Regions from separate parts of the Rhodoferax sp. BAB1 genome, predicted to be linked through region 1. Evidence: riboswitches for the same ligand, from Rfam matches in the RefSeq annotation. Region 1 holds a riboswitch; the other holds the start of a gene.
What was found. Region 1 has a riboswitch for cobalamin ahead of HTY51_RS07065 (TonB-dependent receptor domain-containing protein). Riboswitches for the same ligand answer to the same signal wherever they lie in the genome.

Region 1 (6,254 bases):
ACGGCCACGCAGGCAGGCTTCAGCCGCCGCTCTTTTTCCCGGCTATCGCCTGCAGGCCCTGGCTGCGGGCGAACTCACCGGCATCGACCTTCTTGCCGCCTTCGGGCTTGAGGCGCAGCACCTCGATGGTGCCGCCCTGCGCGTTGATGAAGAGAGACTGCTCCGTGATCTGCACCACCTCGCCGGGCTTGCCGCGTACTGCACCGAAAGTGCGCACGGGATGCTTGCGGCAGTCGTAGATCGAGACCTTCACACCGTCCAGCTCGCACCAGGCGCCGGGCGCCGGGTTGCAGGCGCGGATCAGGTTGTAGACCTGGTCCACGTGGTTGGCCCAGTTGATCCTCGACTCCTCCGCCTTGAACCAGCCTTCATAGCTGGCCTGGGCTTCGTCCTGCTCCACTTCCTGGTGCTTGCCGGCCAGCACCAGGTCGGCGGCCTCCAGCATGGCGGCCACGCCCAGGGGGAAGAGGTGCTTGAAGTAGACATCGCCCAGCGTGTCGTCGGGGCCGATGGGACAACGCTTCTGCAGGATCACCGGGCCCTCGTCCAGGCCGTCGGTGGGGCGGAAGATGGTGAGGCCGGTCTCGCTGTCGCCGCGTGCGATCGGCCAGTTGATGGAGGAGGGGCCGCGGTATTTCGGCAGCAGCGAGGGGTGGTACTGGATGGTGCCGTGCTTGGGGATGCTCACGAAGGACTGTGGCGCGAACTGCAGCACGTAGGCCATGATGCCGAGGTCCACGTTCAGCTCGCGCAGGGCCTGTTCGGCTTCGGGGCTCTTGAGGCTGGCGAACTGGAAGACCTTGAGGCCGGCCGCTTCGGCAGCGGCGCGCAGGGCGTCGGGCTTCTCGCCCGGCTTCTCCGGCTTGCAGAACACGCCGGCGACTTCGTCGCCGCGCGCCAGAAAGGCTTCGAGTACGGCCTTGCCGAAATCCTGCTGGCCGATGATGGTGATGCGCATGTGGTGGGGTCCCCTCGATGGTTCAGTGCGGGCTTATTTATCCCACGGATTATCGGGCCTGATCCATCAGGTCCTGGAACCTAACGCATCAGAAAATAGGCCGCCAGCAGGTAGAGCACCACGGCGAAGGCGCGCTTGAGCGGCCGGATGTCCATGCGGTGCGCGGTGCGCGCGCCCAGCGGGGCCGTGATGATGCTGGCCGTGGCGATCACCAGCAGGCCGGGCAGGTAGAGGTAACCGAAGGCGCCCGGCGGCATGTCGGGCAGGCCGCGCCCGGCCCAGATGTAGCCCAGCGTGCCGGCCAGCGCGATCGGGAAACCCAGCGCCGCCGAGGTGGCCACGGCCTGGTGGATCTTCACGTTGCACCAGGTCATGAAAGGCACCGAGACGAAGGCGCCACCCGCGCCCACCACCGAGGACAGCAGGCCGATCACATTGCCCATGCCGAACATGCCCCAGCCGCCGGGCAGGGTGCGCGAGGGTTTGGGCTTGCGATCGATGAACATCTGCGTGGCCGAATAGGCGATGAAGAGCGAGAACACCAGGCCCAGGATGCGCGTGGGCAGGGCCGCGGCGATCTGCGCGCCGACCAGCGCGCCCACCAGGATGCCCGGCGCCAGCAGGCGCGCCACCGGCCACAGCACCGCGCCGTGCTGGTGGTGCGCGCGCACCGAGGACAGGGAGGTGAAGCAGATCGTGGCCAGCGAGGTGGCCACCGCCATCTTGACCACGTATTCCTCGGCAAAACCCTGGGACTCCAGGATGATGGTCATGAAGGGCACCATGATCATGCCCCCGCCGATGCCCAGCAGGCCCGCCAGGAATCCGGCACACACGCCCATCAGGGCCAGTTCGACGATCAACTGGGGTTCAAGGAACATCGGGGAATTTCGAGAAAGGGCGCGCGGAGTGTAGGTGTCTGCAAGTGCCACCAGGCCGCATCCTGAACCGGGGTTCAGGTGGGCGAGGTCAGCGTTGGCTTTGGGTTCATCTGACGCGAGACGATCACGCTAGCCAGGCAATTTCCAAGCCCGGGCTCAATGAGCATTGGTTCAAGGAATTTAAAGCCCGATGGCATTGCAGACCAGGCCATTGTAGTGGGATGCCAGAAAGATGCTGGCGACTTTTGCGCAACGCGACGTACGCGGGGCTTTGACGCAGGACACCGTGGAACCGGCTCGGCCGGGCCACCGGTGTCGCCCCCTTGAGGGTGGGAGGCCTGGCCACACGCAGTGGGCCAGCCACGGGGGGGTCAGATGAGCTGGCCGTCCTGGCCCAGCGCGACATCGAGGCGCTCGATCAGCGTGCCCAGCACGGCGTTGTCGTCGGCGCGGGGGACGATGGCGCTGGCCGCACGCGGGGCCGCTGCCACCGCCGGCGTGCCGCGGTCGCTCAGGTCGAAGGCCAGGTTCAGCGCGGCCAGCACGGCGATGCGGTCGCGCGCCTTGACCTTGCCGGCATCACGGATCTTGCACATGGCGGTGTCCACGCGCTCCACGGCTTCGAGCAGGCTGGCCTCGCCGCCTTCGGGGCAGCCCAGCAGATAACTCTGCCCCATGATCTGCACTTCGAGTTGTTTCGTGCTCATGCGGCGTCCTTGTGGCTGTCGGACTCGGCCGGCTCGGACAGGCGCTCCAGCAGCGCATCCACGCGTGACCGTGCCGCCCCCAGGCGCGACTTGAGCTGGTCGCGCTCCGCCGTCAGCGCATCGAGCTGGTCGGTGAGCAGTTCGTTGGTGCGCTGCAGTTCCGCATGGCGCACCAGCAGGCGCTCGACACGCTCGACCAGTTGTTCGATTTGGGACGGATTTGTCATGGGGCTTTCAAATTTGTCTTGCAATTGTAGGGTTTACGCAAGATTTCGAAAGTAAAATCACGATCGTTGGTGCTCGCGGTGTGGTTCACATGCCGCAGTTCAACGGGAAGCAGGAGGGAGAGCCAACCCGGCAAACCTAACCTGCGCTGCCCCCGCAACGGTAAGTGGACGTGTCGCCAGACACCGCTTTCATCACTTAGCCACTGGATGCCCTGAACAAGCAGCCGGGAAGGCGATGAAGGTTGTTTCCATCAGCCCGGATACCGGCCAATGAGGTGGTTGTGCGCCTGCGCGCAACCGTGACGTCCATGCCCTGGCGGGGAAGCCGGGGAGGGCTTGTGTCCGTATCCATCATCATGAAAATCCGTCTCCAGCCGACGCGCCTTGCCGTCCTGTCCTGCCTTGCCGTCCTGCACCTGCCCTCACCGGCGCAAACCGTGGCCCAGCTCGGTGTCACCGTCGTGACCGCCGCCCGGGTCGAACAGCCCCTGGCCGAGGTCCTGCCCTCGGTCTCCGTCATCACGCGCGAGGATATCGACCGCGCGCAGGCCGCCTCGCTGGCCGACCTGCTGCAGGGCGAGGCCGGTTTCGAATTCGGCCGCAACGGCGGCCCCGGCAACGTGACCTCCTTCTTCCTGCGCGGCGCGGCCAGCACCAACCTCGTGATCATGATCGACGGTGTGCGCACCCTGGTCGACGGCTGGGGCAACCTTTCGGCCATCGACCTGCCGCTGTCGCAGATCGAGCGCATCGAGTTGCTGCGCGGCAATGCCAGCGCCCTTTACGGCGAGGCCGCCGTGGGCGGCGTCATCCAGATCTTCACCCGTGAGGTCGGCGACCAGCCCGGGGCCTACGGCACGGTCACGGCCGGCAGCCGCGGCAGCCGTGGCCTGACCGCCGGCTACGCCGCCCGGGACGGCGACCTGGGCCTGCGCCTGGACGCAGGCGCCGAGCACACCGATGGTTTTTCGGCCATGAACCCGGCGCAGAACACGCGTGTCAACCCGGATCGCGATGCGATCGACCGCCAGCATTTTTCTGGCAAGCTGACCCAACAGGTTTCGCGCGACCTCACGCTGGGCGTGTATGCCAACGTGGTTCGCACCAAGGTGGATTTTGACGATGGCAGCAGCCCGGCCGTGGCCACCGACGTCCAGCAGCTGCAGCGCGAGACCGCCTTGCTCAATGTCTATGCCGAAGGCCGGCTCAGCCCCGACTGGCGCAGCCGGATCGACCTGAGCCGCACCACCCTGACCCTGCTGGACGAACTGAATGGCCAGCCCAATCAGGGGGCCTACACGGCAGGGCGCAGCACCGGGCAGCAGAACGCGCTGCGCTGGTTCAACAGCTACGCCCAGGGGGCGGACCGGGTGTTCAACTTCGGCGTCGAGTCCGGCGACGAGGCCTATACCTCGGACGCCACGAGCTCCGGCTACCGCGCCCAGCGCCGCATGTTCGGTGCCTTCGCCGGCGTCAACCAGACTTTCGGCGCGTTATCGCTGCAGGGCAATCTGCGCATGGACAGCGTGGAGGTGAACAAGCTCGACACCATCTACGCACGTCGCTGGGAAGCCACCTCGGGCCTGCTCGGTCTGGGCTGGCGGCTGTCCGATGCCTGGCGGCTGACCGGCAGCGTGTCCACGGGCTTTCGCGCGCCCAGCGCGGGGGAGCTCTCCAACAACATCGACCTCAAGCCCGAGACGCACCGCAGCAGCGAAGCCGGCGTGGCCTGGGCGCGGGGCACCGACAGCCTGCGCCTGGTGGCCTTCCAGACCCGCACCGACGACGCGATCTACTGGCAGAGCGTCTCGCCCTGGACGCCGGTCAACATCGGCAAGGTGCGCAACAGCGGCGTGGAGCTCAGTGGCCGCGCCTTATGGCTGGGCAACCAGATCCGTTATGCCCTGGTCAGCCAGGACCCCTGGAACGAAAGCGACGGCACGCGGCTGGCGCGACGCGCGCGTGACTACGGCTCGCTGGAGGTCTCCCGCCTGATCGGGGCCACCACGGCCGGCATGCGGTTCAACGCCTTCGGTGACCGCTACGACAGCGGGGCGCCCGGCCGTACGCTGGCCGGCTACGCCACCGTCGCGCTTTATGCGTCGCGGCCCCTGAGTCGCGACTGGACGGTTCGCGTCAAGGCCGAGAACCTCTTTGACCGCACCTACCAGCTGGCCTATGGCTACAACACCCCGCCGTCCGGGGTCTGGGTTACGCTGGCCTACCAGCAACACTGAAGCTCGCGTGTGAACCCAGCCGCCGCCCCGCCGGACCTCGGCCCCCAACGCATCGTCTGCCTGACCGAGGAGACGACGGAGTGGCTCTACCTGCTGGGCGAGGAGCGGCGCATCGTGGGCATCTCGGGCTACACGGTGCGCCCGCCGCGTGCGCGCCAGGAGAAACCACGCGTCAGCGCCTTCCTGAGCGCGAAGATCGACAGGATCCTCGCGCTGCAGCCCGACTGCGTGTTCGGCTTCTCCGACCTGCAGGCCGACATCGCCGCCGCGCTGATCCGCCACGGCGTGCCGGTCACGGTGTTCAACCAGCGCAGCGTGGCCGGGATCTTTTCCATGATGTACCAGGTCGCCGCCATGGTGGGGCAGGCCGGGCAGGGGCTGCAGCGCATCGCAGCCCTGCAGGCGCGGCTTGACGCCATCCGCACGGCCACCGCCGCCCTGCCGCGCCGGCCGCGTGTCTTTTTCGAGGAATGGGACGAGCCCCCCATCAGCGCCATCCGCTGGGTGTCCGAACTCATCGCCATCGCCGGCGGCGACGACATCTTTCCCGAGCTGGCCGTGCAGGCCCTGGGCAAGGACCGCATCGTGGCCGACCCGCAGGAGATCGTGCGCCGCGCGCCCGACATCATCATCGGCTCCTGGTGTGGCAAGAAATTCCGCCCCGAGAAGGTGGCCGCCCGCGCCGGCTGGCAAAGCGTGCCGGCCGTGTTGGACCGGCAGCTCTTCGAGATCAAGTCCGCCGACATCCTGCAGCCCGGCCCGGCCGCGCTCAGCGACGGTGTGGAGCAGCTGCACCGCCTCGTCATAGCCTGGGGCGAGTCTCATGCGTGAAGGCCTGCGCCTCTGGCTCCTCCTGGCCCTGCTGCTGGCGGCGCAGATGGCGCACGCCGCCATCGAGCTCACCGACGACCGCGGCGAACGCGTCACCCTGGAGCGGCCGCCGCAGCGCATCGTCAGCCTGCTGCCCTCGCTGACCGAGACCGTCTGCGCCCTGGGCCAGTGCCAGCGCCTGGTGGGGGTGGACCGTTATTCCAACCACCCGGCCAGTGTGCGTGCGCTGCCACGGGTCGGCGGCGGCCTCGACCCCAGCGTCGAGGCGGTCGTGGCCCTCCAGCCCGACCTGGTGCTGCTGGCCACGTCCTCGCGTGCCGCGCAGCGCCTGCAGTCTCTGGGGCTGGCCGTGGCCGCCTTCGAGCCGCGCAATCACGCCGGCGTCTTGCGCGTGCTGGAGCAGGTGGGCCAGC
Region 2 (6,254 bases), 1.0 Mb from region 1:
TGGCCGCGCAGGGCGTGACCTGGGTGCAGATCGACGAGCCCCTGCTCGTGACCGAGCTCGATGCTGACTGGCAACACGCCTACAACACCGCCTACCACCAGCTCAAGAGCTGCAAGGTCCAGCTGCTGTTGGCGACCTACTTCGGTCCCCTGCTGGAGAATGGCTATCTGGCTGCCAACCTGCCCGTGGCCGGCTTGCACATCGATGCGGTCCAGGGCCGTGACGACGTGCTGCCCGTGCTGAATCTGTTGCCGGCGCACAAGGTGCTGTCGCTGGGGGTGATCAGCGGCCGCAATATCTGGAAGACCGATCTGAACGCGGTGCTCGACTGGCTGGAGCCGCTCAGCGCACGCCTGGGTGACCGCCTGTGGATCGCCCCCACGTGTTCGCTGCTGCATGTACCGGTAGACCTGGACAATGAACAGAAGCTCGATGCCGAGGTGAAATCCTGGCTGGCCTTTGCCTTGCAGAAGCTCGATGAGCTGCAGGTGCTGGGCACCGCCCTGCGTGAGGGGCGCGCTGCGGTGCAAGACGCGCTTACCACCAACCAGGCCGCGCTGGTTGCACGGCGCACTTCACCGCGTGTGCACAACCCGGCTGTGCAGGCCGCCGTGGCCACGATCAGCGACAGCCTGGGCCAGCGTGAACACAACTATGCCCAGCGCGCACCCAAGCAGGCCGCCCTGCTGCAACTGCCTGTCTACCCGACCACCACCATCGGCTCCTTCCCGCAGACGGCCGAGATCCGCCATGCACGCAGCGAGTTCAAGGCCGGCCGCCTGGACGAGACCGGCTACCAGGCTGCGATGAAAAAGGAGATTGAACGCAGCGTGCGCGAGCAGGAGGCCCTGGGCCTGGACGTGCTGGTGCACGGCGAGGCCGAGCGCAACGACATGGTGGAGTACTTTGGTGAGCAGCTTGAGGGCTATGCCTTCAGCCAGTTCGGCTGGGTGCAGTCCTATGGTTCGCGTTGCGTGAAGCCGCCCATCCTCTTCGGTGACATCAGCCGCCCCAAGGCGATGACGGTGGAGTGGATACGCTACGCGCAATCGCTCACGGCCAAGCCCATGAAAGGCATGCTCACGGGCCCGGTGACCATCCTCAACTGGTCCTTTGTGCGTGACGACCAGCCGCGTGCGCTGTCCTGCAAACAGCTGGCGCTGGCTATCCGCGAGGAGGTGCTGGACCTGGAGCGGGCCGGCGTGCAAGTGATCCAGATCGACGAGGCCGCGCTGCGCGAAGGCCTGCCGCTGCGTCGTTCTCAATGGAAGGTCTATCTGGACTGGGCGGTGGAGTCCTTCCGAATCACGGCCAACGGCGTGCGTGACGAGACGCAGATCCACACCCATATGTGCTATTCGGAGTTCAACGACATCATTGCCTCGATCGCCGACATGGATGCCGATGTCATCACCATCGAGACCTCACGTTCGGACATGGAGCTGCTAGATGCCTTCGACCACTTCAAGTACCCGAACGAGATCGGCCCCGGCGTCTACGACATCCACTCACCCAACATCCCGACGCAGGAACACATGGTGCAGCTGATGCGCAAGGCCGCCGAGCGCATTCCGGCCGAACGCCTCTGGGTGAACCCGGACTGTGGCCTCAAGACCCGGCAGTGGTCCGAGGTGTTGCCAGCGCTGACGCATATGGTGGGCGCGGCGCGTCAGCTGCGCGCCACCGTCGCAGCCTAGGACGTATACTGAACTCGCCTCGCGGTTTCCTGCCCAACAGCAGGAATGAAAAGGGAACGACAGAGGGATGGACACGCCATCCAAGCTGTGGCTGCCCCCGCAACTGTGATCGGCGAGTCCGCTGCCTGACAACCACTGGCTATATGCCGGGAAGGCCGCAGCGGACGACGACCCGAGAGCCAGGAGACCTGCCACGGGGCGATGTGATTGTGCATGGGGCGGGGTGTCCTCGAGCAAGATCGGTGGTGCTTCGTCCTGCCTTCGTCTTCCGCGCGCCTGCGTCTTCGGGTCAGCGCGTGTGGCCGTGTCCGCGTGCGTTGCGCCTGGTTTTGCCGTGCTCCCGCCTTCTTAACCGGAGGAAGCACCTTGTCTGTACTCGTTGAGCCCGAAACGTCCGCGCCCGCGGACACCCCCAACATGTCCCTGGTCGTGGTCGACATGGTCTGGCCCGATCAATCCAACCACCACGGCACCCTGTTCGGCGGTGCGGCCCTGTCCATGCTCGACCGCATGGCCTTCATCGTGGGCAGCAAGGTGCTGCGTGGTTCCGTGGTCACGGCCGCGGTGAGCCGGCTGGACTTTGCCGCACCAGCGCCTGCGGGCCATCTGGTGGAGTGCCGCGCCGAGGTGCTGCAGCGGGGCCGCCGGTCCGTCACCGTAGACACCCGCCTGATCGCCGAAGACCTGCTCAGCGGTGCACGTACCCACTGCCTCTCGGGTGAGTTCGTGATGGTGCGCCAGGCTGACGAGGCGCCCGCCGATGCAGCTGAGGCAGCCGAGGTGGCGCAGGCCAGGCATGAGGCCGGTGCCGAAAACACGGCCATGGCCTGCGCCACCGTGGCTGAGATCGTCTTCCCTGGCCATGTGAACCACCGCGGCGTGCTGCACGGCGGTCCCGCCATGGCCTGGATGGCCAAGGCCGGTTTCGTGGCCGCCACGCGCCAGGTGCGTCGACCCGTGGTGATGGCGGGCACCGAACAGCTGGACTTCGTCGCCTCGGCGAGGGTGGGGGATGTGGTCGAGGTCACGGCCCGCGTTATCGGCACCGGCCGGCGCTCCATCCGTGTGCAGGTAGATATGTGGGCTGAGTCGTCGAGTAGCGGCGAACGCCGGCTCTGCGCCTCGGCCCCGCTGACTTATGTGGCCATCGAGGCTTGAGATCTCGCCGCTGCTGCCCGTGCACCGTGGTGCGCTGGGCCTGCACCTGCTGGCCCTCCCGGCCGAGCACCGGTACTCTCGCTTCGGCGCCACGCTCAGCGACGAGGCCCTGCTGCGCTGGGTGGCTCGCTTGGCCTGGGAGCGGCAACGATGCTTGGGGGCTTGGCTTCCGGGAGACCTAGGCTTGGTCGCCGTGCTTCAGCTCACCCCCACACGCCGGCTTGGCAGTTGGGAACTTGCCCTCACAGTGGCCGCCGCCCTGCATGGTCGGGGCGTGGGCACGACCCTGCTAGCTACGGCCTTGGGTCAGATGCCCGACGTACGGCGACTGGTATGCCAGCACGGCCACGCGGCCGTCTACGCCATGGCAAAGCGGCTAGGCTATGGTGTGCAGTGGCAGGGACAGCAACTGAGGTTGGCAACAGCAGCACCGCACAGCACGGTCCCGGCAACTCCGAAACGGGCTGGTAGGCGCTGATTCAATATCTGCTTTAGCAAGGAGCGAAGGTTCAACAACGCTAATTCATGGGCCCCGATAGCGGCCACCCAGTCAGCGAGCTGCTCAGTGACTGGTGTCGATGGCAGCAGTCATTGACGCTCCGAAGTCAAGTGACTGCAGTCAGCCTAGAGCGGAAATCACAGCAGCCAACGATCGGATTGCAGCGGTTGCGGCCGGTCGTCTGTGCGCGCTGAGTTCACGGTCTCGGCGCCAATGCGGTCATTGAGCCAGCCAGCCGGTAGATAGCAAATCAACCTTTTCCCGCAACGGCAAGGTGAGATTTGCGGACGTGACTCTTTGGAGAGTCTTTCGAATCTTTATCGTCGGTCGGCCTAGACAACTCACCGAGAATTCCGCAGTTTGCGGCAAGCTGAGCATCGCAGCAACGCTCACGCAGGCTCTTGAGCTGTTTCTCCAGAGCACGCAGTTCCCGGATCCGGTCAGCCACATGACCCATGTGAGCATCCAGAAGCTCATTAACGTCACCGCAGTCCGATGCGGGGTCGTCCTTGAAGCGCAGCAACTGCCGAATTTCATCCAGCGTCATGTCCAGACTGCGGCAATGGCGGATGAAGGCCAGCCTTTCGGCATGGACCTCACCATAGATTCTGTAGTTGCTTTCCGTACGCTCCGGCTCGGGGAGCAGACCTTCATGCTCGTAGTACCGAATGGTCTCGACCTGGGTCTGGGTCCGTTTGGACAGATCACCGATCTTCATCATGTACGTCTCCCGGGTCAGGCTGCAACCGTTCGAGGCTGGAAAGCAATCAGGGCCATGCCCAGCAGGCAAATGGTACCCCCCAAAATGTCCCAGCGTGTGGGTGCGACACCATCCACACGCCAGAGCCACAGCAGCGCCACCACCACATAGACACCACCATAAGCCGCATAGGTGCGACCGGCGGCCTGTGGATGAAGCGTGAGCAGCCAGGCAAAAAACGCCAAGGCCAACGCCGCTGGCAACAGCAGCCATGGGGTGCGACCCTGGACCAGCACCAGCCAGGGCAGGTAGCAGCCTACGATCTCCGCCACGGCGGTGAGGACGAAAAGAACAGAGACGCGCAGGGCTTCAAGCATGGCAAGGCGGATAGGGTGTCAGGGTTATTGCATCTTAGCGGCTTGACTCTGTAGCCGCTATAGGGTTTCTAATTCCGTTCAACAAGGAGTAGAAATGCAACGACAGAACACCTCAGAGCCGGGCAAGGATCTCGGACGCGCTTGCGATAGCGGCTGCAGCAGCCCGTCCGCGCCCGTACGCATCGAGGGTGGACCGCCCGGCACCTCCGGCACGGTTTTCCGCATTCCGACCATGGATTGCGCATCCGAGGAAAGTGAGATCCGGAATGCGCTGGCAGGCATCGGCGGCGTGCGGGGCCTGGGCTTCCAGCTATCGGCGCGCACCCTGCGCATCGATGCCCCCGCTGAAGTCCTGCCGCGCGCCCTGGACGCCATCCGGCAGGCCGGCTTTGATCCCCAGCCCGTGACTCCATTTGAACAGGCTGATCAGCACGCCCCCATGGCCGAAGGGCTGGGGCGTCTGGGCGCTTCCCTGCTGCTGGCCATCGCCGCTGAGCTGCTGGACTTTTTTGCGCCCGAGACCGCTGTCTACAAAGGGGCCGGCATGGCACTGGCTGCGGCGGCCATCTGGTTGGCCGGCTTTTCAACCTACCGCAAGGGCTTTACCGCGCTGCGGCAGGGGCGGCTGAACATCAGCGCCCTGATGACGGTGGCTGTGACAGGCGCCTTCCTGATCGGCCAGTGGCCCGAAGCGGCCATGGTGATGGCTCTCTACGCTATTGCTGAACTTATCGAGGCGCGGGCCGTGGACCGGGCGCGCAATGCGATCAAGAGCCTGCTGGATCTCACGCCGGATACGGCTGAGGTCAAACAGCCCGATGGCGAATGGAAGGAGGTGGCTGCGGCTGATGTGGCACTGAATGCCATCGTGCGGGTCAAACCTGGCGCACGCATCCCGCTCGACGGCATGATCACCTCCGGCAACAGCGCGGTCAATCAGGCACCCGTGACCGGCGAGAGCATGCCCATCGACAAGGCTGTGAGTGACCTGGTCTTCGCAGGCACCATCAACGGCACCGGCGCGCTCGAAATGCGCGTGACCGCTGCCGCCAGCAACACCACGCTGGCCCGGATCATCCAGGCTGTGGAACAGGCTCAGGGCAGCCGCGCGCCGACTCAACAGTTTGTGGACCGCTTCGCCGCCATCTACACCCCGGCAGTGTTTGCGCTTGCTGTGGCCGTGGCGTTGTTGACCCCCTGGCTCATGGGCATCGGTTGGATGGAGGCCCTCTACAAGGCCCTGGTTCTGCTCGTCATCGCCTGCCCCTGCGCCCTGGTGATTGCCACGCCGGTCACGGTGGTCAGCGGCCTTGCTGCAGCGGCGCGACGTGGCATCCTCATCAAAGGCGGGGTCTACCTGGAAGGCGCCCACAAGATCAAGGTCATCGCTCTGGACAAGACCGGCACCATCACAGAGGGCAAGCCCAAACTGGTGGCAACCGAGGTGCAGCCCTCGCCGATACCGCAGGCAGAGGTGTTGCGTTGGGCGGGTGCCTTGGCGGGCCACTCGGATCACCCCGTGTCCAAGGCCATCGCGCAAGGTCTGGATCGGAGCATTGGACAACTGGAGCAGTTCACGGCCTTGCCTGGCCGGGGCATACAAGCCCTCAGCGACGGGCAGACGCTGATCCTGGGCAACCATCGCCTGATTGAAGAGCGGGGCCTGTGCAGCCCGGCCATTGAAGCACGCCTGGCTGAGCATGAGGCTCAAGGTCGCACCGTGACGCTGCTGGCCATGGACAGCCAGGTGCTGGCGATCTTTGCCGTGGCCGACACCATCAAGGAGAGTTCACGCGAGGCTCTGGCTGAGCTTCATGCCCTGG

Region 2: linked by a shared signal. The riboswitch ahead of HTY51_RS02175 (acyl-CoA thioesterase) and the one ahead of HTY51_RS07065 (TonB-dependent receptor domain-containing protein) in region 1 are both predicted to bind cobalamin.

Annotation. Positions count from the first base shown of each region.
Region 1 is NZ_CP054424.1:1,457,800-1,464,053, forward strand. Features, by position in the region: gene HTY51_RS07045 (methionyl-tRNA formyltransferase) at 20-958, opposite strand; gene HTY51_RS07050 (sulfite exporter TauE/SafE family protein) at 1,039-1,839, opposite strand; gene HTY51_RS07055 (cell division protein ZapA) at 2,211-2,546, opposite strand; gene zapB (cell division protein ZapB) at 2,543-2,773, opposite strand; cobalamin riboswitch at 2,824-3,060, shown strand; gene HTY51_RS07065 (TonB-dependent receptor domain-containing protein) at 3,130-5,010, shown strand; gene HTY51_RS07070 (cobalamin-binding protein) at 5,020-5,841, shown strand; gene HTY51_RS07075 (ABC transporter substrate-binding protein) at 5,834-6,254, shown strand, end outside.
Region 2 is NZ_CP054424.1:432,655-438,908, reverse strand. Features, by position in the region: gene metE (5-methyltetrahydropteroyltriglutamate--homocysteine S-methyltransferase) at 1-1,697, shown strand, start outside; cobalamin riboswitch at 1,703-1,908, shown strand; gene HTY51_RS02175 (acyl-CoA thioesterase) at 2,064-2,855, shown strand; gene HTY51_RS18825 (GNAT family N-acetyltransferase) at 2,836-3,333, shown strand; gene cadR (Cd(II)/Pb(II)-responsive transcriptional regulator) at 3,605-4,072, opposite strand; gene HTY51_RS02165 (YnfA family protein) at 4,090-4,431, opposite strand; gene HTY51_RS02160 (cation-translocating P-type ATPase) at 4,526-6,254, shown strand, end outside.